4 regions of the Streptomyces sp. NPDC055189 genome follow, and region 2 is predicted to be linked to each of the others. Evidence: riboswitches for the same ligand, from Rfam matches in the RefSeq annotation. Region 2 holds a riboswitch; each other region holds the start of a gene.
What was found. A riboswitch is a leader RNA that binds a small molecule or an ion and turns the genes downstream of it on or off. The one in region 2 is predicted to bind cobalamin.
Positions count from the first base shown of each region.

Region 1: linked by a shared signal. The riboswitch ahead of ACWFR3_RS35515 (cobalamin biosynthesis protein) and the one ahead of ACWFR3_RS45520 (ABC transporter substrate-binding protein) in region 2 are both predicted to bind cobalamin.
Region 3: linked by a shared signal. The riboswitch ahead of ACWFR3_RS24695 (ribonucleoside-diphosphate reductase subunit alpha) and the one ahead of ACWFR3_RS45520 (ABC transporter substrate-binding protein) in region 2 are both predicted to bind cobalamin.
Region 4: linked by a shared signal. The riboswitch ahead of ACWFR3_RS42755 (CoA-acylating methylmalonate-semialdehyde dehydrogenase) and the one ahead of ACWFR3_RS45520 (ABC transporter substrate-binding protein) in region 2 are both predicted to bind cobalamin.

Region 1 is NZ_JBSGSG010000073.1:37,216-42,160, reverse strand. Features, by position in the region: gene ACWFR3_RS35525 (putative cobaltochelatase) at 1-263, opposite strand, end outside; gene ACWFR3_RS35520 (cobyric acid synthase) at 331-1,899, opposite strand; gene ACWFR3_RS35515 (cobalamin biosynthesis protein) at 1,899-2,837, opposite strand; cobalamin riboswitch at 2,942-3,084, opposite strand; gene ACWFR3_RS35510 (DUF397 domain-containing protein) at 3,309-3,569, shown strand; gene ACWFR3_RS35505 (hypothetical protein) at 3,566-3,874, shown strand; gene ACWFR3_RS35500 (hypothetical protein) at 3,807-4,358, opposite strand; gene ACWFR3_RS35495 (helix-turn-helix domain-containing protein) at 4,403-4,945, opposite strand, start outside.
Region 2 is NZ_JBSGSG010000149.1:3,533-8,477, reverse strand. Features, by position in the region: gene ACWFR3_RS45525 (FecCD family ABC transporter permease) at 1-518, opposite strand, end outside; gene ACWFR3_RS45520 (ABC transporter substrate-binding protein) at 515-1,567, opposite strand; cobalamin riboswitch at 1,634-1,819, opposite strand; gene ACWFR3_RS45515 (VOC family protein) at 1,877-2,341, opposite strand; gene ACWFR3_RS45510 (helix-turn-helix domain-containing protein) at 2,347-3,213, opposite strand; gene ACWFR3_RS45505 (haloacid dehalogenase-like hydrolase) at 3,470-4,612, shown strand; gene ACWFR3_RS45500 (low temperature requirement protein A) at 4,648-4,945, opposite strand, start outside.
Region 3 is NZ_JBSGSG010000037.1:18,902-23,846, forward strand. Features, by position in the region: gene ACWFR3_RS24695 (ribonucleoside-diphosphate reductase subunit alpha) at 1-1,792, opposite strand, end outside; cobalamin riboswitch at 1,929-2,052, opposite strand; gene ACWFR3_RS24700 (hypothetical protein) at 2,153-2,893, shown strand; gene mctP (monocarboxylate uptake permease MctP) at 3,011-4,657, opposite strand; gene ACWFR3_RS24710 (DUF3311 domain-containing protein) at 4,654-4,923, opposite strand.
Region 4 is NZ_JBSGSG010000116.1:9,772-14,716, forward strand. Features, by position in the region: gene ACWFR3_RS42750 (acyl-CoA dehydrogenase family protein) at 1-626, opposite strand, end outside; gene ACWFR3_RS42755 (CoA-acylating methylmalonate-semialdehyde dehydrogenase) at 632-2,131, opposite strand; cobalamin riboswitch at 2,362-2,532, opposite strand; gene ACWFR3_RS42760 (hypothetical protein) at 2,670-2,819, shown strand; gene ACWFR3_RS42765 (histidine phosphatase family protein) at 2,898-3,542, shown strand; gene ACWFR3_RS42770 (alpha/beta fold hydrolase) at 3,539-4,402, shown strand; gene ACWFR3_RS42775 (Gfo/Idh/MocA family protein) at 4,426-4,945, opposite strand, start outside.

The DNA of each region.
Region 1 (4,945 bases), on a different contig from region 2:
CGCACCGATGCGCCGCCGGCGTCGTGCGGACCGTCGGGGCAGGCGGGGTCCGGGGCGGCCGGGTCGCAGGAGAAGCGGCAGCCGGCGACGACGGGCACCTGCGGCAGCAGGGCGGAGAGCGCGCGCACGGCGGTGGACTTGGCGGTGCCCTTCTCGCCGCGCACGAGCACTCCGCCGACGGCCGGCGAGACGGCGTTGAGCAGCAGGGCGAGCCGCAGGTCGTCCTGCCCGACGAGGGCGGTGAACGGATAGGGGGTACTCACAAGGCCTCCATGACGTGGTTCGGGGCGGGGCAAGGGGCGGCAGCTCTCGCCCGGGGGACAGCGGCTCTCACCCGTCCCCCTCCGCCGGTCGTGCGGGCGCCCCGGGTGCGATGAAGGGGAGGCCGGACGGGGCGCCGGTCTCGATCAGGCGGAGCAGCGCGTCGGTGTCCGCGTGCTGCTCGATCAGGTCGCCGAGCAGGTCGAGCTGCTCTTCGCGCAGCGCGGCGAAGCTGGTGTCGGGCGCGGGCACGAAGCGGCGTCCGGCGGCGCGGGCGACCTCGGTCAGGAAGCGGCGCCGGAACGCGTCGCTCTCCAGGGAGCCGTGCCAGTGCGTGCCCCACACCTCGCCGACGCGGCAGCCGTCCAAGAAGGGCTCTCCGCCCAGGACTTCGGCGACGCCGTGATGGATCTCGTACCCCTCGACGGGTTCGCCGAGCGCCTCGCCGACGGGCCGCGCGAGGGTCTTCTCCCGTTCGAACCGGACGCGCACGGGCAGCAGACCGAGCCCGTCCACGGCTCCCGCCCGCGACTCGACGTCGTCCTCGATGTGCTCGCCGAGCGCCTGGAAGCCGCCGCAGATGCCGAGCACGGGGCGTCCCTCGGCCGCGCGCCGCGCGATGGCGTCCGCGAGGCCGCGCTCGCGCAGCCACTGCAGGGCGCGGACGGTGCCGCGCGTCCCCGGTACGACCACGAGATCGGCGTCGACGAGTTCCTCGGCCCTGTCCACGAACCGCACGACGACGCCGGGTTCGGCTGCCAGCGCGTCCACGTCCGTGAAGTTCGACATCAGCGGTACGGCACAGACGGCGACCCGCAGCACGTCGTCGCCGACCGGGGGAGCGACGACGGACTCCCGTACGGCGCCCCGCAGGGACACCCTCAGGCCGTCCTCCTCGTCGATGCCGAGGCCGCGCTGGAACGGCAGCACACCGAACGTGCGCCGCCCGGTGAGCTCATGGAGCATGTCGAGCCCGGGTTCGAGCAGCGATACGTCGCCCCGGAACTTGTTGACGAGATACCCGGCGACCAGCTCCTGGTCCTCTGCACTCAGCAGCGCGGTGGTCCCGAAGAAGGAGGCGAAGACGCCCCCGCGGTCGATGTCGCCGACCACGACGACGGGGAAGCGGGCGGCCCGCGCGATGCCCATGTTCACGATGTCCGTGCGCCGCAGATTGATCTCGGCGGGACTGCCCGCGCCTTCGCAGATCACGGCGTCATAGCTGCCCCGGAGTTCTTCGAGGCATCCCACGACGGTGGAGAGCAACTGCTCCTGGCGCCCGCCGTGCAGCCCTTTCCCGGGGGACGACCCCCCAGACCCCCCGAAGAACCCGCGCGCGCTCATCTCGCCCACGGGCTTGCCCATGAGGACGACCTGGCTGCTGCGGTCACTGCCCGGCTTGAGCAGCACGGGGTTCATCAGCGCGCTCGGTTCGACGCGGGCGGCCTGTGCCTGCATGGCCTGGGCCCGCCCGATCTCCGCCCCCTCGCGCGTGACGAAGGAGTTGAGGGACATGTTCTGCGCCTTGAACGGCGCGACCGAGACCCCTTTACGGGCCAGCCACCGGCAGATCCCGGCGGTGATCACGCTCTTCCCGGCATCCGACGTGGTACCGGCAACGAGCAGCCCACCACTCATCAGGCCCCGCCCTTCCGCATAGTGCTCACCACTGCCGCGACCCCCAGGGCAAGCAGCCCCACCCGGCGCGACAGCTTCACGGCCCGTTCGATGTCGGCGACTTCGACGGCACGCCCGTCCCCGTTCAGGACGGGCCGGTGCTCGACCCGGCCTCCGTACGAGAGGCTCCCCCCGAGCCGCACCCCCAACGCCCCCGCGAAGGAGGCCTCCACGGGTCCCGCGTTGGGGCTGGGATGCTTGGCGGCGTCCGCGCGCCAGGCCCGCAGGGCGCCACGGGGCGCATCCCCGGCGGCAGCCGCGAGAACCGCGGTGAGCCGGGCCCCTGGCCACCCCAGAACATCATCGAGGCGCGCGGAGGCCCACCCGTAGCGCCGGTACTTCGCGGACTTGTGCCCGACCATGGCATCGAGCGTGTTCACGGCCCGGAAACCGACAAGCCCCGGAACCCCGCCGAGCGCGCCCCACACCAGGGCGCCGACCACGGCATCGGAGGTGTTCTCGGCGACCGACTCGACCACGGCCCGCGCGATGCCGTCGGCGTCCAGGGCCTGCGGATCCCGCCCGCACAGATGCGGAAGCCGCTCCCTGGCGACCTCGACGTCCCCGGCGGCGAGCGCCCCGCCGATGGCCCGCGCCTCACGACCAAGCGAGGTGCCGCCGACCACGGCCCAGGTGGTGGCGGCGGTCAGCGCGACGGACGCGGCGCGTGAATCACGTACGAGACAAGAGGCCAGAGCGGCGGCACCGGCCGCACCCCCGGCGCACACCACGGCGTGCAGGGCGCCCCACCCGCGGTGGTCGCGCCACAGCACACGCTCGACGACGCCCGCGCCACGCCCGAACACGGCGACCGGATGCCCGCGGCGGGGATCGCCGAGGAACAGATCACCGAGGAGGCCGGCGGCGGCGCCGTACGCGAAGTCGCGATCGGCACTCATGGCTTCAGCCGGCCGTGACGCGGAGGGGAGCAGGCAGGGGCACAGAGACCGGCAACGGGCGGCCGCGCATGGCGATATGTCCTCACTCAGGGTGTCCGCGCCCTGATTCGACGAGATCGGCGGCGAGAGTTCCTGGCTTCCGAGGAGTCGTCTCCTCGGTGACAGTGGCGGGACCGCGCCGGATTCGCACCGGCTTCCTCTTCTGCCGCCGTAATGGCTCCGGCAGTCCACCACGCCCGCGTACGCCCGTCAACTTGCCGTTGACCTGGGACGGGAGAGTGTGCCGAGGCCCACATGAGGCCGATTTTTCCCTAGGCCTGGAAATTGAACTTTCCTAGACTGGAACACGACAACCGGAGAGCGGTCCAAGCGTGATTCGGTCCGGGTCGTTACGTGGTGCGGTGGTTCTCGGCGGACCTGTCGGCCTTCCAAGATCACGGCACTATCGTGCGTCGGCGTGGGCGAAGGACGATGGGCACGCGTCGAGGGAGGCCGGCTCTCCGGCCGGGGGAGGTCGGCGTGTCCAGTAAAAGTTTGTCCGGATGGTCATGGCACCGGAGCAGTTACAGCGAATCCGGAGACTGCGTCGAAGTGGCCTTCGTGCGGGAGGCGGTGATCATCCGTGATTCGCAGAACCCGTCGGGGCCACGCGTCGTCTTCTCCGGTGAGCGCTGGCAGGCGTTCCTGAGCGCTCTCGTTCGTGCGGGGGGAGAGGGAGGGGGAACAGGATGACCGAGCATCACCTCGCCGAAATGCGGCACCTGGTGGGCGGTGTGCACGGGGGGAAACGCAAGGCATCCGGGGTCGTCGTGGTCGTGGCGGGGTGTGCGTTGCTCGGCGCCGCTGCCGCCCTGGTCGGCGCGGCGGCTTCGCTCCTCGTCGAAGGAACGGCCGCCCGGCTTGCCGTCTGGGCCTTCGTGGCCATGGCAGCCGCCGTGTTCATGGGTTTCTGGTGGGGCCTGGCCGAGCTCAGGCATGATCACCGGCCCCGGGCTCGGGCCGCTGGGCGGGCACCACAGCACGGCGGTCGTCGCTGAGCGTGGGCGTCGCCCCTGTCAGCGAGATCAGCCGGGTGAGCTGGCGGCTCAGCGCGACGACAGGGGCCGAGAAGACGGCGATCACCGAGCCGACCGTCCAGAAGCCCGTCATGCCGACGACGCTCAGGATGACGAGCACCCCGGCCAGCGTCAGCACCAGGACGAGTATGCAGCCGGTGCAGTAGACGATCCTGGTCGTGAACATCCGGACGCTGTCGTCCGTGCGATGGCGGTCCAGCGTGTCCATCCGCTCCGTGCGGCCCTGGTCGGTCATGGCCTCGCGGACGAGTTGGTTGTAGGAGGGACCGACGGCAGTCGGCTGCTCGCCACCTGCCTCGGCGGTGCCACCGTCGGCCGCGCCGGTGCCGCTCCCGCTGGAGGCCCCACCGGCACCTTGCGCACCATCCGGATCACCGCTTCGCCACGGCACCTGCCTGATGGCCGCGAGGATCCCCCACCACCACTCTCGCAACGCGGCTGGCATCTTGAGGCCTCCTCGCCCCTCCCGGACTCCTTGGGTCCGGGAGATCAGCTGTCAATGCCGTCCCTGATCCGATTGATCAGGTCGATGGCCTGCTCTCCGGCGTACGCGGTCTCGCGGAGAGACTCGAAGCACTCCTGGTGACGCACGATCAGTTCGTGGTCGTCACGGATCGACTGGTTTCCCTGTGCTTCAAGGAAGAGCAGGTCTTCGTCGTCCAGGAAGCCGAGCAGGATGAAGCTGCTCAGGGTGGAGTAGTGGGCACCTGACGTGAACGGCAGTACCTGGAGGGACACCTTCGGGCGGTCCGAGATCTCGATGAGGCGCTGCAGCTGGGCGCGCTGCACGCGCGGTCCGCCGACCTGCCGGTGCAGGGCGGCCTCGTCGACGATGAAGAACGTGTACGGCGGGTCCTCGCCCTCCAGGGCCCGCTCCTGGCGTGCGGTCCGCAGCTCCACGATCTTGCGTGCCCGCGTCTCGCTGACGCGCGGGGCGAGGAGCGCCATCGCGTATTCGTCCGTCTGCAGAAGGCCGGGCACGATGATCGGGTTGTATGTGCGGAAGGACGCGGCGGCGCTCTCGTAACCCAG
Region 2 (4,945 bases):
CCGGAGAGCACCACTCGGTCGGCGCTCCCGCCGAGCGTGTGGCTGAGGAACAGGACGAGGGCGAACGACACGACGGCGCCCACGAAAGCGCCCGCCGAGACCGACACCGCTCCCCCGCCGACCCCGAGGACGACGATCGCGACCGCCCCCGTGGAAGCGCCCGACGAGACGCCGAGCACGAAGGGGTCGGCGAGCGGGTTGCGCAGCAGGGACTGGAGGACGGTTCCGCAGACCGCGAGGCCCGCGCCGCAGACCGCCGCGAGGAGCGTGCGCGGCATGCGCAGGTTCCAGACGATGCCGTCCCTGATGGGCGTCAGTGTCGCCTCGCCCCAGCCGAGATGGGCCGCCACCGCCGACCACACGTCCGGTACGGAGATGTCGGCGGGGCCGATGGTGACGGCCACCGCCACGGAGAGGGCGAGGGCGGCAAGGCCCGTCGTCCAGAGCAGGAGCTGCCGTATGCCGCCCGGCAGACCGGCCCGTCGTATGCCGCCCGGCAGACCGGCGGCTCGCGTCACTTGGCGAGCCCGAACTCGCGCAAGGCGGCGGCGACTTGTTCCACGCCGTCGACCGTGCGGATCGTCGGGTTCATGGCCTGGCCGCTCAGCAGTACGTACCGCTTCTTCTTCACGGCGGTCAGGTTCTTGGTGGCCGGGTTGGACTCCAGGAACTCGATCTTCTTCTTGGCGCTCTCGGCCGTCTGCGACTTGCGGGTGAGGTCGCCGATGACCAGGACGTCGGGGTCACGGTCCGCGACGGTCTCCCAGTTGATCTGGGGCCACTCCTCGCGGGTGTCGTCGAAGACGTTCTTCACGCCGAGCTCGCGGGTGATGATGCCGGGCGCTCCGCAGCAGCCCGCGATGTAGGGGGCGTCGGAGTTGGCGAACCAGTAGAGGAGCGAGGTGCCGGACGCGTCGGCCTTCTTGACGGTCTTCGTGGCCTTCGCCACCCGCCCCTTGAGGTTCGCGACCAGCCGCTCGCCGCGCTTCTCGACCCCGAAGGCCTTGGCCAGGTCGCGCACCTCGCCGTAGACCGTGTCCATGGTCAGCGTCTTGACGCGCTTGCCGTCGCCGTCGCCGCTGTTGTCCTTGCCCGCGCAGTCGGACGGCGAGACGTAGGCGGGTACGCCGAGTTCGGCGAACTTGGCGCGGTCGGCGACGCCGCCCTTGCTGACCGTCGCCGTGAAGGAGGCGGTGACGAAGTCGGGCTCCTTGGCGAGGACCTTCTCGAAGGAGGGGTAGCTGTCGGCGATCCGGTCGACCTTGGCGTTGTCCTTCTCCAGGCCCTTCAGCACCGGGTCCGTCCAGGTGCCGGTGCCGGCCATGCGGTCCGCGAGGCCCAGGGAGAGCAGGATCTCGGTGGAGCCCTGGTCGAGGGAGACGGCGCGCTGCGGCGGCGCCTTGATCTCCGCCTTCTTGCCGCAGGACGTCAGGGTCACGGGATAGCCGTCGGCCTTCTTGTCCGTGGTGGAGGAGGCAGGCGAGCCGCCGCAGGAGGTCAGCGTGACGGCGAGGGCCGCGCTGAGCAGGACGACGGGTATACGTACACGACGGGCTGTGGAGGACACATGATCCCTTGAGTCTCACGGCTCATACGCGGAGCCTGGCCTGCTTCGTCACCTCCGCCGCTCGGTGCGCGGGCGAAGGCGCCAGCAGGTCTTCGGACTCGGGGATCGGCCGGACGGGGCGCCTTCCCGGGCGTCCGTGGACGCCCAGTGGCCGTGGCCCCGCCCGTTCCCCCTCACCGCTGCGCGTCAGTTCCGGATTCGCACCGGATTCCCTGGCCCTGGTGTGGGTTGACTGGCGCTCGCAAGCTATCACGCGAGGTCAGGGAGGCTGCCGTCACGCCAGGGCAGGGAAGCTGCCGTCAAGCCGGGTCAGGACGCCCCGTCCGGCCTCGGTGCGCCGCGGTAGGTCCCGAAGGACCATTTGTTTCCCTCGGGGTCGGCGATCGCGAACTCCCGGCTGCCGTACGGCTGGTCCTCGATCTCACGGATGATCTCGACCCCGGCGGCCCTGAGCCGCTGGTAGAGCTCGTCCACCCGGTCGGTGACGACGTACGTGCCGAAGGTGCCCGGCTTCAGGCACCAGTCCCCGGCCCCGTCGTCGTACGAGCCGAGCATGATCGCTCCGCCCTCGGGCCAGTCGAGCTCGGCGTGGGCCACGCTGCCGCCGTCCTCGTAGACGGCGGTGCGCAGGAAGCCGACGGTGCCGACCAGGAAGTCGATCAGGGCGGGGGCGTCGTGCGCCTGGAGGGTCGGCCAGACGCTGGGTGCGCGTCCGCCGGAGGTGGCGGAGCCAGCGGCGGACTGGGGCTGCTTCTGCTTCTCGGTGGTGTCCATGGGTCCTACTCTTCGCCCCCGCCGTGGCTCCCGGCTTGGATATTCCGGCACTCTTCGGCCAGCCAGCCGGTGGGGCTCGCGCCGGTGTACTGCCGGAAGTCCCGTACCAGGTGGGAGTGGTCGTAGTAGCCGCAGTCGGCGGCGACGCGCGCCAGGTCAGGGGCGGCGCCCGCCGCGACGGAGCGCACGACGGCGTTGCGGGCGCGCTGGAAGCGCATCAGGCGGCCCGCCTGCTTGGGGCTCAGGCCCGTCTCGGCGCAGAAGAGCGTGGTGAGGCGGCGTTCGCTCAAGGCGACGTGCCGGGAGAGGCCGCGCAGGGTGCCGATGCCCTGGTGCCGGGCGAGCCAGGCCCAGGCTTCGGCGACCTCGGGACGTACGGACCCCTCGGCGCCCGCGTCAGCCGCGCGCTGCCGCAAGTAGGCGGACAGGGAGGCGAACCGCTGCTCCCAGCCGCTCTGCTCGCACAGGAGATCCCGTACGTCGGCGGCGCGGCGCCCCATCACTTCCGCGCCGGGCGTCACCAGGTCGCCCGCAAGCGCCGACGCCGGTACGCCGAACAGGGCGCGGGCGGCGAGCGGGTGGACGGCGAGCTGGATGCCCGCCTCGTGCTCGGGCCGTACGACGTAGGCCGGTGACCGGTGCAGGCCGCCCAGGACGATGTCCGTGCGCATGGCGTCGGGGCCGGCCGCCTGCTCGGGGCTGGCGCCGGTGGCGACGGGGCCGTCGAGGGAGAAGATCAGCGTCAGGTACGGGGACGGCAGGCCGCGGTGCAGGCCCGGCTGCTCGCCCGCCGTGCGGTAGCCGACGGCGGACACCACCATGCCGCCGAGCCGCGGAGCGGCCCGTACGAACTCCGGGGAGGCGGTCTCCATGCCTTCCAGTATGCGACGGGCGCCGCCGCGGGGCAGGCGCCCGTACGCGGGGACGCGGGGCAGGCCCGGACGCGGGCCCGGCCTCACCGCGGGGCAGGCCCGTACGCGGAGCGGCCGTCTGACGCTGCTACCCGCGCACAGGCGTCCCATGCCCGTTCCGTCCGGTGATGTCGATCATGGGAATCCGCGGCCCCGCCCCATACGATGACCCGCCGCTCCGGACGGGGCGCAGACCGCTCTCAGGGGGCACAGAACCATGGCATCAAAGGCAACGGGCAAGCTGGCCGTACTCGGCACGGCGGGCGCGCTCACCGCGGCCGTCATCGCGGGGACGGCGCTCTGGCCGAGCACGGACGCGACGGCCGCCGACGCCTCCGCGAAGACCGCCGCGAAGAGCGCCCGGGCCGCGGCCGAGCTGAAGCACTGGCCCGCGCCGGTCGCCAAGAAGCTGGGCAAGGTCATCGCGCAGAACGACGGCAAGGGCGCGTACGCCGTCTTCGACGCGGACAACACGACGTACCGCAACGACCTGGAGGAGTCCCTCCTGCCCTTCCTGGAGATGAAGGGGGTGCTGACCCGCAAGTCGATGGACCCGTCGCTGAAGATCATCCCGTTCAAGGACACGGCGAAGCACAAGGAGAGCCTCTACAGCTACTACAACCGGCTCTGCGAGGTCGACGACCAGGTCTGCTACCCGTGGGCCGCGCAGATCTTCTCCGGTTTCACGCTCAAGGAGCTCAAGGGGTACGTGGACGAGCTCCTGGCCTACGACAAGCCCATCCCCGCCGAGTACTACGAGGACGGGAAGCTGACGAAGACCGAGGTGAAGAAGCCCGAGTTCTTCACCGGCATGCAGGAGCTCTACAAGTCCCTGCGGGGGCACGGCATCGAGGTGTACGTCGTCAGCGCGGCCAGCGAGGATCTGGTCCGCATGGTCCTCGCCGACCCCAAGTACGGCTACGACGTGAAGCCCGAGAACGTCATCGGCGTCGGCCTGCAGCTCAAGGACCGCAAGACCGGTGAGGTCACCAGCTCCCGCAAGGAGATCGCGGAGGGCCGCTTCGACCAGAAGAAGCTGGCCAAGCGCGAGCTGACGCCGAACCTCTGGGCGCCCCTGACCTGGTTCCAGGGCAAGCCCGCGGCCATCAACACGTACATCGACGAGTGGAAGAAGCCGGTCCTGGTGGCGGGCGACACCCCGGCGAGCGACGGCCCGATGCTGTTCCACTCGGCGGACGTGGAGCACGGCGGGGCGCGGGTCTGGGTCAACCGCAAGGACTCGTACATGAAGCAGCTCGACGGGATGAAGCAGAAGAACGCCGACCGGCAGCGTGAGCTGGGCCAGAAGGTGACCGCGGACAAGCGGTGGCTGACGGTGGTCCCGGACGAGATCCGCTAGCCGGTACGCGAGATCCGTGGTCGGTTCGGGACGCGCTAGCCGTCCCATCCCCGTCTGAGGCGTCTGCGCCGGGTGCCGTGCGTGCCCGGCGCGGACGTCGTGCCGGGCGGCCCCGGCGCGTAAAGGACCTGCCAGAACACCGTCGCCGCAAGCAGCCAGACGAGCCACCCCACACCGAGCCCGCCCCCGAAGAGGCCCAAGGCAAGCGGCAGCAGCGTGCAGGGCAGGCCCCACCCGAGCAGCCACGGGCGTTCCGCGCCGGTGAAGAGGCCGGTGAGCAGGCTGATGCAGAAGTACGCCGCCACGCTCGCGCAGAGCAGTCGGCGTACGCCG
Region 3 (4,945 bases), on a different contig from region 2:
GCGCGGCCCAGCGCTCCGGCCAGGTCAGCTCGACGCCGTAGTGGTCGGGGTGCAGGACGCCGCGCGCGGTGCGGGTCTTCTCCCAGGCGGGGACGGGGCCGTTGCGCTCGGCGAGGTCGGCGGACGCCTCGTACGCGGCGAGCATGATCCGCTCGGCGATGCGCGTCGAGAGGGCGCGCGCGGCGGGGGAGTCGAAGGGCAGCTTCAGCTGGAAGAAGACGTCCTGCAGACCCATGGCGCCCAGGCCCACCGGACGCCAGCGGGCGTTGGAGCGGCCGGCCTGCTCGGTCGGGTAGAAGTTGATGTCGACCACGCGGTCGAGGAAGGTGACGGCGGTGCGGACGGTCTCGTCGAGCCGCTCCCAGTCGATGTCACCGGCGGCCGTGTCCACGAACGCGCCGAGGTTCACCGAGCCCAGGTTGCAGACGGCCGTCTCCCCGTCGTCCGTCACCTCCAGGATCTCCGTGCAGAGGTTGGAGGAGTGGACCGTGTGGCCGGGCTCCGCGGTCTGGTTGGCGGTGCGGTTGGCGGCGTCCTTGAAGGTCATCCAGCCGTTGCCGGTCTGCGCGAGGGTGCGCATCATGCGGCCGTAGAGGTCACGGGCCGGGATGGACTTGCGGGCGAGCCCGGCGGCCTCGGCCTTGCGGTAGGCGGCGTCGAACTGCTCGCCCCACAGGTCGACGAGCTCGGGCACGTCGGCCGGCGAGAACAGCGACCAGTCCTGGTCTGCGGCGACCCGGCGCATGAACTCGTCCGGGATCCAGTGCGCGAGGTTGAGGTTGTGCGTACGCCGCTGGTCCTCACCCGTGTTGTCGCGCAGCTCCAGGAACTCCTCGATGTCGGAGTGCCACGTCTCCAGATAGACCGCGGCGGCGCCCTTGCGACGCCCGCCCTGGTTCACGGCGGCGACCGAGGCGTCCAGGGTCTTGAGGAACGGCACGATGCCGTTGGAGTGCCCGTTCGTGCCGCGGATCAGCGAACCGCGGGCGCGGATGCGGGAGTACGAGAGGCCGATGCCGCCCGCGTGCTTGGAGAGGCGCGCGACCTGGTGGTAGCGGTCGTAGATGGAGTCCAGCTCGTCCAGCGGGGAGTCGAGGAGGTAGCAGGAGGACATCTGCGGGTGGCGGGTGCCGGAGTTGAAGAGCGTCGGCGAGGACGGCAGGTAGTCCAGGCGGCTCATCAGGGCGTACAGGGAGGCGACTTCGTCCACCGAGCGGGTGCTGCCGTCCTCGGCCAGGCCGCTCGCCACGCGCAGCATGAAGTGCTGCGGGGTCTCGATGACGTGCCGGGTGATCGGGTGGCGAAGGAGATAGCGGCTGTGCAGGGTGCGCAGGCCGAAGTAACCGAAGCGGAAGTCGGCGCCGTCCTCGATGGCGGCGTCCACGAGAGAGTCCAGGCGCTGAGCGTGGTCCACGACGAACTCGGCGGTGCGGTCCGCGATCAGGCCCTCGCGATGCCCCACGGCGACCGAGTCGGAGAAGCTGCGCACGCCCTGCGAAGCGGCCTCGTCCCGGATGCTGAGGCTGAGCAGCCTCGCCGCCAGCTGCGAGTACGTGGGGTCCTCGGAGATGAGCCCGGCGGCCGCCTCGGTCGCCAGCTCCCGCAGCTCCGCCAGGTCCGCCCTGGCCGAGCGGCCCCGCAGCGCGGCGGCGGCGACTCTGCCGGGGTCGGCGTCGGGGAGGTCGGCGGTCAGTTCGGTCAGGGTACGCAGCAGCGCGGTTCCCGGGCCGTCGGCGGTCTGCTGACCGTCGGTGGTCTGCGCTGACGCAGGTTCGGCTGGCGCGATGGTCACGGAGCACTCCCTCGCTCGGCTCGGAGCCTTGAGGAGGGGAGGCGTGACACACGGGGGCCGCAACCGGGCACGGCTGCGCTCCGCGTCCACCAGCCCATTCCACGAGGCCCGGACGTCGTCGGCACCCGAACCGGGCGGAACGGGTGCGCTGTCGACAGGTCCTCGGACTCACGGGCACGACAAATGCGTACTCATACACCGTTGCGGGACAGTTCCGGACTTGCACCGGATTCCCCTGCGGCGACAGCGAGCACGAGCATACATCTTGTGCTGGCTCTGAGCGGCAGCCCCATATCTTGTGTCGGTGCGTGTATCGCCTAGGGTGGCGGCCGAACTGAAGGCCGAACAGGGGGAGACGGCGTGCGAGGTCGGGTCGCGGGTTGTGCCGCGCTGTTGATGATGCTGCTCAGCGCGTGCGGTGGCGGTGAGGACCAGGTGAGGAAGGCCGATCCGAAGCCCGTACCGACGCAGAAGCGGACCGGGGCGGTCGGGGTCGACGACAAGGCCGATCCCCGCAAGGTCTTCACGGAGGCCGAACTCAAGGCCGCTCTGCTGCCCGCGAAGGAGGTCGGGCCGAAGGCCAAAGCGTACGACGTCACCACCGGCCTCTCCGGGCTGCATTACGCCGACGGCGACTGGGGCAGCTGCGCTCCCGGCAAGGACGCTCGCGAGGAGTTGGCGCGACTGCGGGGGAACAGCGCGGGCCACACGGTGCGTCCCTTCCCGGGTGCGACCGAGGACAAGGACCCCTTCGTCCACGTGAGCCTGGTCTCGATGCCGGTCGAGCGGGCGCGGCGCCACGTCGAACTGCGCAGGCAGCTCAACGACGCGTGCCCCCGCGTCACCGTCGACACCGAGGGCGCTCCGGTGCAGGAGCACCACACGGTCGGGAAGCTGCCCGACCTCGGCGACGAAGCCATCGTGGAGAGCACGCGGACCACGGGCGGCGACGAGTACGACGGCACCGCGCGCCACAAGGTCGAGGTGCGGGTCGGCGGCGTGCTCGTGCTTGTGGACGCGGGCACCGACAAGGACGTGGCGACCCTCGCGGCGGCCAAGGCGGCCGCACATGTCCGAACGGATCTCTACAAGACCTCGTGACGCCGCACGGACGACGAGGGGCCGCCGCACGCACGACGACGGGCCGCCGGATTGCTCCGGCGGCCCGTCGGCGTGTGCGTACGTACGCAAGTCGTGTGCGTACGTACACGAGAAGGCTCAGTGCCCGCCCGGCGCCCCCGCCGTGGCCGGCGGCAGTTCCTCGACGACGCCGGGGTCGCCGACGTCCGCCGTGTAGTCGCCCGGAGAGGTCTCGTCGATGCCGTCAGGGGCCTTCATGGCGCGCAGGACGAAGGTGAGGACCACGGTGACCACCACGTTCAGGACGAACGCCGTGAGGCCGATGTAGCCGATCTCGCCGATGCCGGGGATCTCCTTGGACGAGCCGCCGAAGTGCTTCTGCGTCGGCGAGGCGACGCCGTACGCGGCGACCGTTCCGTAGACCATGCCGACCGCCCAGCCCGCGAGCAGCGCCCAGCGGTGGAACCACCGCGTGAACAGGCCGCCGACCAGTGCGGGCATGGTCTGCAGGATCCAGATGCCGCCCAGGAGCTGGAAGTTGATCGCGACCGTCTTGTCCATGGTGAGGACGAAGGCGAGCGCGCCCACCTTCACCAGGAGCGAGACCAGCTTGGAGACCTTGGTCTCCTGCTCGGGCGTCGCGTCCGGCTTGAGGAAGTCCTTGTAGATGTTCCTGGTGAAGAGGTTCGCGGCCGCGATCGACATGATGGCGGCGGGCACGAGCGCGCCGATACCGATGGCGGCGAACGCGACGCCGGTGAACCAGTCGGGGAACATGTTCTCGAACAGCTGCGGGATCGCCAGCTGGCCGTTCTCCACCTTGACCCCGGCCGCGATCGCCATGAAGCCGAGCAGCGCGAGCAGGCCCAGCATCAGCGAGTAGAGCGGCAGGATCGTGGTGTTGCGGCGGATCACGTTGCGGCTCTTGGAGGAGAGCGTCGCCGTGATCGAGTGCGGGTACATGAACAGGGCGAGCGCGGAGCCGAGCGCGAGCGTGGCGTAGGTCCACTGCCCGGTGTGCCCGGGCGCGAGGCCCGCGACGGGCTTGCCCGCCGCCTCGTTGGCCGCGGAGAACTTGTCGTTCGCCGCCGAGAAGATCGCGTCGAAACCGCCGAGCTTGATCGGGATGTAGATGATCGCGACGGCGATGACGAGGTAGATCAGGCCGTCCTTCACGAACGCGATCAGCGCGGGGGCGCGCAGACCCGACGAGTACGTGTACGCGGCGAGCACCGCGAACGCGATCAGGAGCGGCAGGTCCTTGATGAACCAGTTCGTGTCGGGGCCGCCGCCGACGCCCATCACGTCGAGCACGGCCTGGATGCCGACCAGCTGGAGCGCGATGTACGGCATCGTGGCGAGGATGCCGGTGACCGCGACGGCGAGGGAGAGCCCCTTGGAGCCGAAGCGCCCGCGCACGAAGTCCGAGGTGGTCACGTATCCGTGCTTGTGCGAGACGGACCACAGGCGCGGCAGGAAGGTGAAGATCAGCGGGTACACGAGGATCGTGTACGGCACGGCGAAGAAGCCGGCCGCGCCCGCCGCGTAGATCGCCGCCGGGACGGCCACGAACGTATAGGCCGTGTAGAGGTCGCCGCCGAGCAGGAACCACGTGACCCAGGTGCCGAACGACCGGCCGCCCAGGCCCCACTCGTCCAGGCTCTCGGTCTCGGCCTTGCGCCAGCGCGCGGCCAGGAAGCCCATCGCCGTGACGGCGACGAAGAAGAAGATGAAGACGGCGAGGGCGATGCCGTTGACGCCGCCCTCCGCTGCGAGCTCGGTCATCGGGTCGCACCCCCCTGGGCCTGCTCGGCCTTGCGGGCGCGCTGGTCACGCTGCCACAGCTTGTAAGCGATCATGGTGAGAGCGGTGGAGACGAGCACCCACAGCATCTGGTACCAGTAGAAGAACGGGATGCCGATGAAGGTCGGGTCGACCTTCGCGTAGGAGCTCACCCAGAGCATCGCCACGAACGGCGCGACGAGACAGAGGGCAATGACCACGCGGACCGGCGTGACCACCGGTCTGCTCACTTCAGGCGCATCTGACACTTCGCGGCTCCGCTCCCTCGCT
Region 4 (4,945 bases), on a different contig from region 2:
CGGGTGGGCTGGGCGTTCCAGCCCATCTTCTTCTCGTCCGGGCCGAACGAGAGCCCTGGATCGTCCAGTTCGACGACGAACGCGGAAACTCCTTGCGGTCCCGCGCCACCGGTGCGCGCCATGACGACGTAGACCTGCGCGGCGCCCGCACCGGAGATGAACTGCTTGACCCCGCTGAGGACGAAGTCATCTCCGTCGCGGACGGCCCGGGTGCGCAGGGCCCCGGCGTCCGAGCCGGCTCCCGGTTCGGTCAGGCAGTAACTGCCCAGATCGTCCATGGAGCACAGGCGGGGCAGCCAGCGCGCCCGCTGCCCGGGATCTCCGTAGGCGTCGATCATCCAGGCGACCATGTTGTGGATGGAGAGGTAGCCCGCGATGGACGGGCAGCCGGAGGCGAGGGCCTCGAAGACGAGGACCCCGTCGGCCCGCGTGAGGCCGCTGCCGCCCTCGTCCTCCCGCACGTAGACGCCGCCGAGCCCCAGTCCGGCCGCCTTGCGCAGTACGTCGATCGGGAAGTGCTTGTCCTGGTCCCACTGCACGGCGCGGGGGGCCAGGTGGTCCTCCGCGAAGTCGAGGGTTGTCTCGACGAGGGCTTGCTGGTCCTCTGTGAGTGATGTAATGGTCATGGCGCTCATTCCATGGTGGGCAGGGTGAAGCTCGCGCCTTCCCTGGCCCCTGAGGGCCAGCGCGAGGTGACGGTCTTGGTACGGGTGTAGAAGCGGATGGCGTCCGGGCCGTGCTGGTTCAGGTCGCCGAAGCCGGAGCGCTTCCAGCCGCCGAAGGTGTGGTAGGCGACGGGGACCGGGATGGGGACGTTGACGCCGACCATGCCGGTGTCGACGCGGCGGGTGAAGTCGCGGGCGGTGTCGCCGTCCCTGGTGAAGATCGCTACCCCGTTTCCGTACTGGTGCTCGCTGGGCAGCTGCAGGGCTTCCTCGTAGTCGTCGACCCGTACGACGCACAGGACGGGGCCGAAGATCTCCTCGCGGTAGATCCGCATCTGCGGACTGACCCGGTCGAAGAGCGAGGCACCCGCGAAGAATCCGTTCGCGTGCTCCGGCAGGGTGAATTGCCGTCCGTCGACGACGAGTTCGGCGCCTTCGTTGACGCCGATGTCCACGTACCGCCGGACGCGGTCGAGGGCGTCCCTGCTCACCAGCGGGCCGAAGTCGGCGTCCGGGTCGTCGCTGCGGCCGATGCGAAGGGCGCCGATGCGTGCCTTGAGCGCGGCTACCAGCGCGTCGGCGGTCTCCTCGCCGACGGGAACGGCCACCGAGATGGCCATGCAGCGCTCGCCCGCCGAGCCGTATCCGGCGCCGATGAGGGCGTCGACGGCCTGGTCGAGGTCCGCGTCGGGCATGACGATCATGTGGTTCTTGGCGCCGCCGAAGCACTGGGCACGCTTTCCGTGGGCGGCGGCGGTGGCGTAGATGTGCGCGGCGACGGGAGTGGAGCCGACGAAGCCGAGCGCGCCGACCCGGGCATCCTCCAGGAGGGTGTCGACGGCTTCCTTGCCGCCGTTGACGACGTTCAGGACGCCGGGCGGCAGGCCTGCCTCCAGGAACAGTTCGGCCAGCCGCAATGGCACGGAGGGATCACGCTCGGACGGCTTGAGGATGAACGCGTTGCCGCAGGCCAGAGCGGGCGCGGCCTTCCACAGCGGGATCATCGCGGGGAAGTTGAACGGGGTGATCCCGGCGACCACACCGATCGGGGAGCGCAGCGAGTGCACGTCGATGCCGGTGCCCGCGTTGTCCGTGAACTCGCCCTTGAGCAGATGCGGGACCCCGGCGGCGAACTCCACCACCTCCAAGCCGCGTTGGATGTCACCGTGCGCGTCGGCCACGGTCTTGCCGTGCTCGGCCGACAGCATCCGTGCCAGGGAGTCGCGTTCTGCCTCCACGAGTTGCAGGAAGCACAGCAGGACGCGGGCGCGCCGCTGGGGGTTCCAACGGCCCCACTCCTCCTGCGCGGTGACCGCGTCGGCGATCGCCGCCTCGGTGTCGGCCCGGCTCGCCAGCGGTACGCGGGCCTGGACGGTGCCGGTGTTGGGGTCGTAGACGTCGCCGAAGAGGCCGGACGTGCCGACGGTGTGCTTGCCGCCGATGAAGTGGGTGAGTTCACGGACCATGGGTGCGTGCCTGCTCTCGTCAGGTGAGATCCGGGGAAGGCACGGCGCATCGCCGGACCGGGCACACAGGTGTGTCCGCTGCCGGTGCGGGCCGCCGTGGGACAGCGAACGTCGGGACCGCCAGGGTCACGAAGATCTATGAGCGCAAAGTGAGTTGACTGCGCTCCGCCGGATCACCGAGGTCATGAGTACGGACCGGTGCCATGCGTGTCTGCTCCATCCTCGTGGACAACACGGAACATTCCGCGGCCGGTATCCTGACTCCCGGATCTCCGCGCGCCGCCCGCCTTCCCGGCAGACTTCGCCAGTGGCGTGTGGATGACAGCACACTCCCCGGTCACAGTGGCGGGACCGTGCCGGATTCACACCGGCTTCCCTGCACCGCGGACCTTGTGCCACGAAGATATAGTTGGACGTCCTAGTAAGTCCAGCCCTCCTGGCCGCGGGTCGCGACAGGAGCACTGCCGGTGCGGCCCATACGATCTGCCCACCCGCCCCGAAACTCCCGGAGCCGTCCGATGGATGACCTCGCACAACGGTGCAGCCCCCGGCGGCGTCGATGATGTCGCTCGCCCTCTACCTCCCCGGCGCGGGCAACCTCCCGCGATGGCTGCAGATCACGGTCGCAGTCGTGGTCATCGGCGCGATGGCGACCCGCATCTGGCTGTTCGTCCGCCGCCGGAAGTAGGCATCCCCGCCGCACCGGTTCCGGCGCCGCCGCTTTGCCCGTCGGGCCGCAGCACGACCACTGGAAGAATGCGTGCACATGCGCACCCTCTACCTCGTCACCCACCCCGAAGCCACCCACCATGTCGAGGGCGTCGTCGGCGGATGGCATGACTCTCGGTTGACCCCTGCCGGTGTCCGTGCGGCTGGGGCCATTGCCCGGGCGCTGCGGGCGCAGATTCCCGATGATGCCGAGGTGGAGCTGTTCTCGTCGGATCTGCGGCGTACCGTGCGGACGGCCGGGGAGGTGGCCGAAGTGTTCGGTGTGCGGCCCGTTCTGGATCGCAGGTTGCGGGAGAAGTCGTACGGGGAGGCGGGCGGAAAGCCGCAGGAGTGGCTCGACCGGCGCTTCGTGCCGCCGCCCGCCGTCGGGGAGCGGATGGATCACGACGAAGGCGTGGAAGGTGCCGAGACCAAGGCGGTGTGGGCGCGGCGTATCTACGCTGCCATGGACGAGATCCTGCGACGCCCGGGCGGACACCAGATCATCGTGACGCACGGCGGCTCCCTGACGTTCGCCGTGGCGGCCTGGATCAGGATGCCGGTCGAGTCGGCCGGCTACGCCGGCTTCCGTGCGCCGTCGGGCAGCATCACCATGCTGCGCGAAGACGACTACTTCCACAACCGCCAAGTGGTCAGCCTCGGCGTCGTCCCGCCGGCTGCACCGGTAGGTTCGCCGCGGTGAACTCGATCGAGACGCAGGGCCTTGCCGAAATGGCTGACGGGGCTCGACTGCATTGGGACGCGCTGGGGAGCACGCAGCACGAGCCTCCCGTGGTCATGCTTCATGGCGGGCCGGGACTGCCGGACTACCTGGGCGACGTCGCCCCCATGATCGCGGACCTCGCTCCCGTGTACCGCTACGACCAGCGCGGCACCGGCAACTCCCCCTGGCTGGGCCGCCATACCCTCGCCCGGCATGTCGACGATCTCGCTGAGCTTCTCGACGTATGGGATACGCCTTCGGCCGTGCTGCTGGGGCACTCTTACGGTGCCGACCTTGCCGCCCGGTTCTGCATGGCCCATCCGGATCGAGTGGCCGCGATGCTGCTGATGTGCGGGCCGTTCGTCGGCGAGTGGCGCGCGGCGGATCGGGCGGAACGCGAGCGGCGTATGACCGCGGCGCAACAGGAGCGGCTCCGCGTGTTGCATCGGGTGCCGCACCGCACGGAGGACCAGGAGGTCGAGTTGCTCACGTTGTCCTGGTTCACCGACCACGCCGATCCCCGGCGCGGTTGGCACTGGGCCGCGCGAGGTGCCCGTGAACGCCGCCCCGTCAACTGGGTCATGAATGCTGAACTCGGTGCGGAAGGGCGTTCGGACCCGCTGGACCAGCGCCTCGACGAGCTGCGCGGTTGCCTGCCCGCGCAGGTCGAAATCCTCGGCGGCGCCGATGATCCCCGGCCGTACTCAGCGCTTGAATCACTGGCCCGCCGACTCGATGTTCCCTCGACACGGGTGGCCGGAGCGGGGCACGAACCCTGGCTGGAGCAGCCCGATGTCACACGCGCACACCTTCGTAGGTTCGTGCAAGGCGCGCTGTAGGCCGCCCATCAAGCCTCCCGGCTTCAGCCTTCCGACGCCCACGCCAAGAGCTGCTGGATGCGCAGTCCGCGCCCGGCGTCGATCGCCGTGGAGCGGTTGGCGCGTACCGCTTGCGCGAATTCCCGGCGCAGCACCGGCCAGCACTCCTCGTGGTCCAGTTCCGCCGTGTCGTAGACGAGTTCCTCGCCGGGGCCGAACAGCTCGACCCGGGTGCGGGCCCTCGGCAGTTGTACGGCACCCGAGAGCGAGGCCTGGCTCACCGCGCCGTTCTCGTGCTCGCAGGTCAGCTCGGTCCAGCGGCGCGGATCGCCGGTGGAGCGTACGGAAGTGATGGGGCCGACGGCCGTGTCGAGGAGATCGAGCAGGTGCGGGCCCAGGTCGAGCAGGGCGCCGTGTTCCATGCGCCATGCGGTGGCGAAGTCCCCGCCCAGGAAAGCGCCGTGGAGGTAGCAGGACCGTGCGCCGGTGACTTCCACGTGTTGCGCCGCCTCCAGGAAGGCGCGGGTTTGCGGGTGGTATCGCTTGGTGAGGACCAGCTGGGAG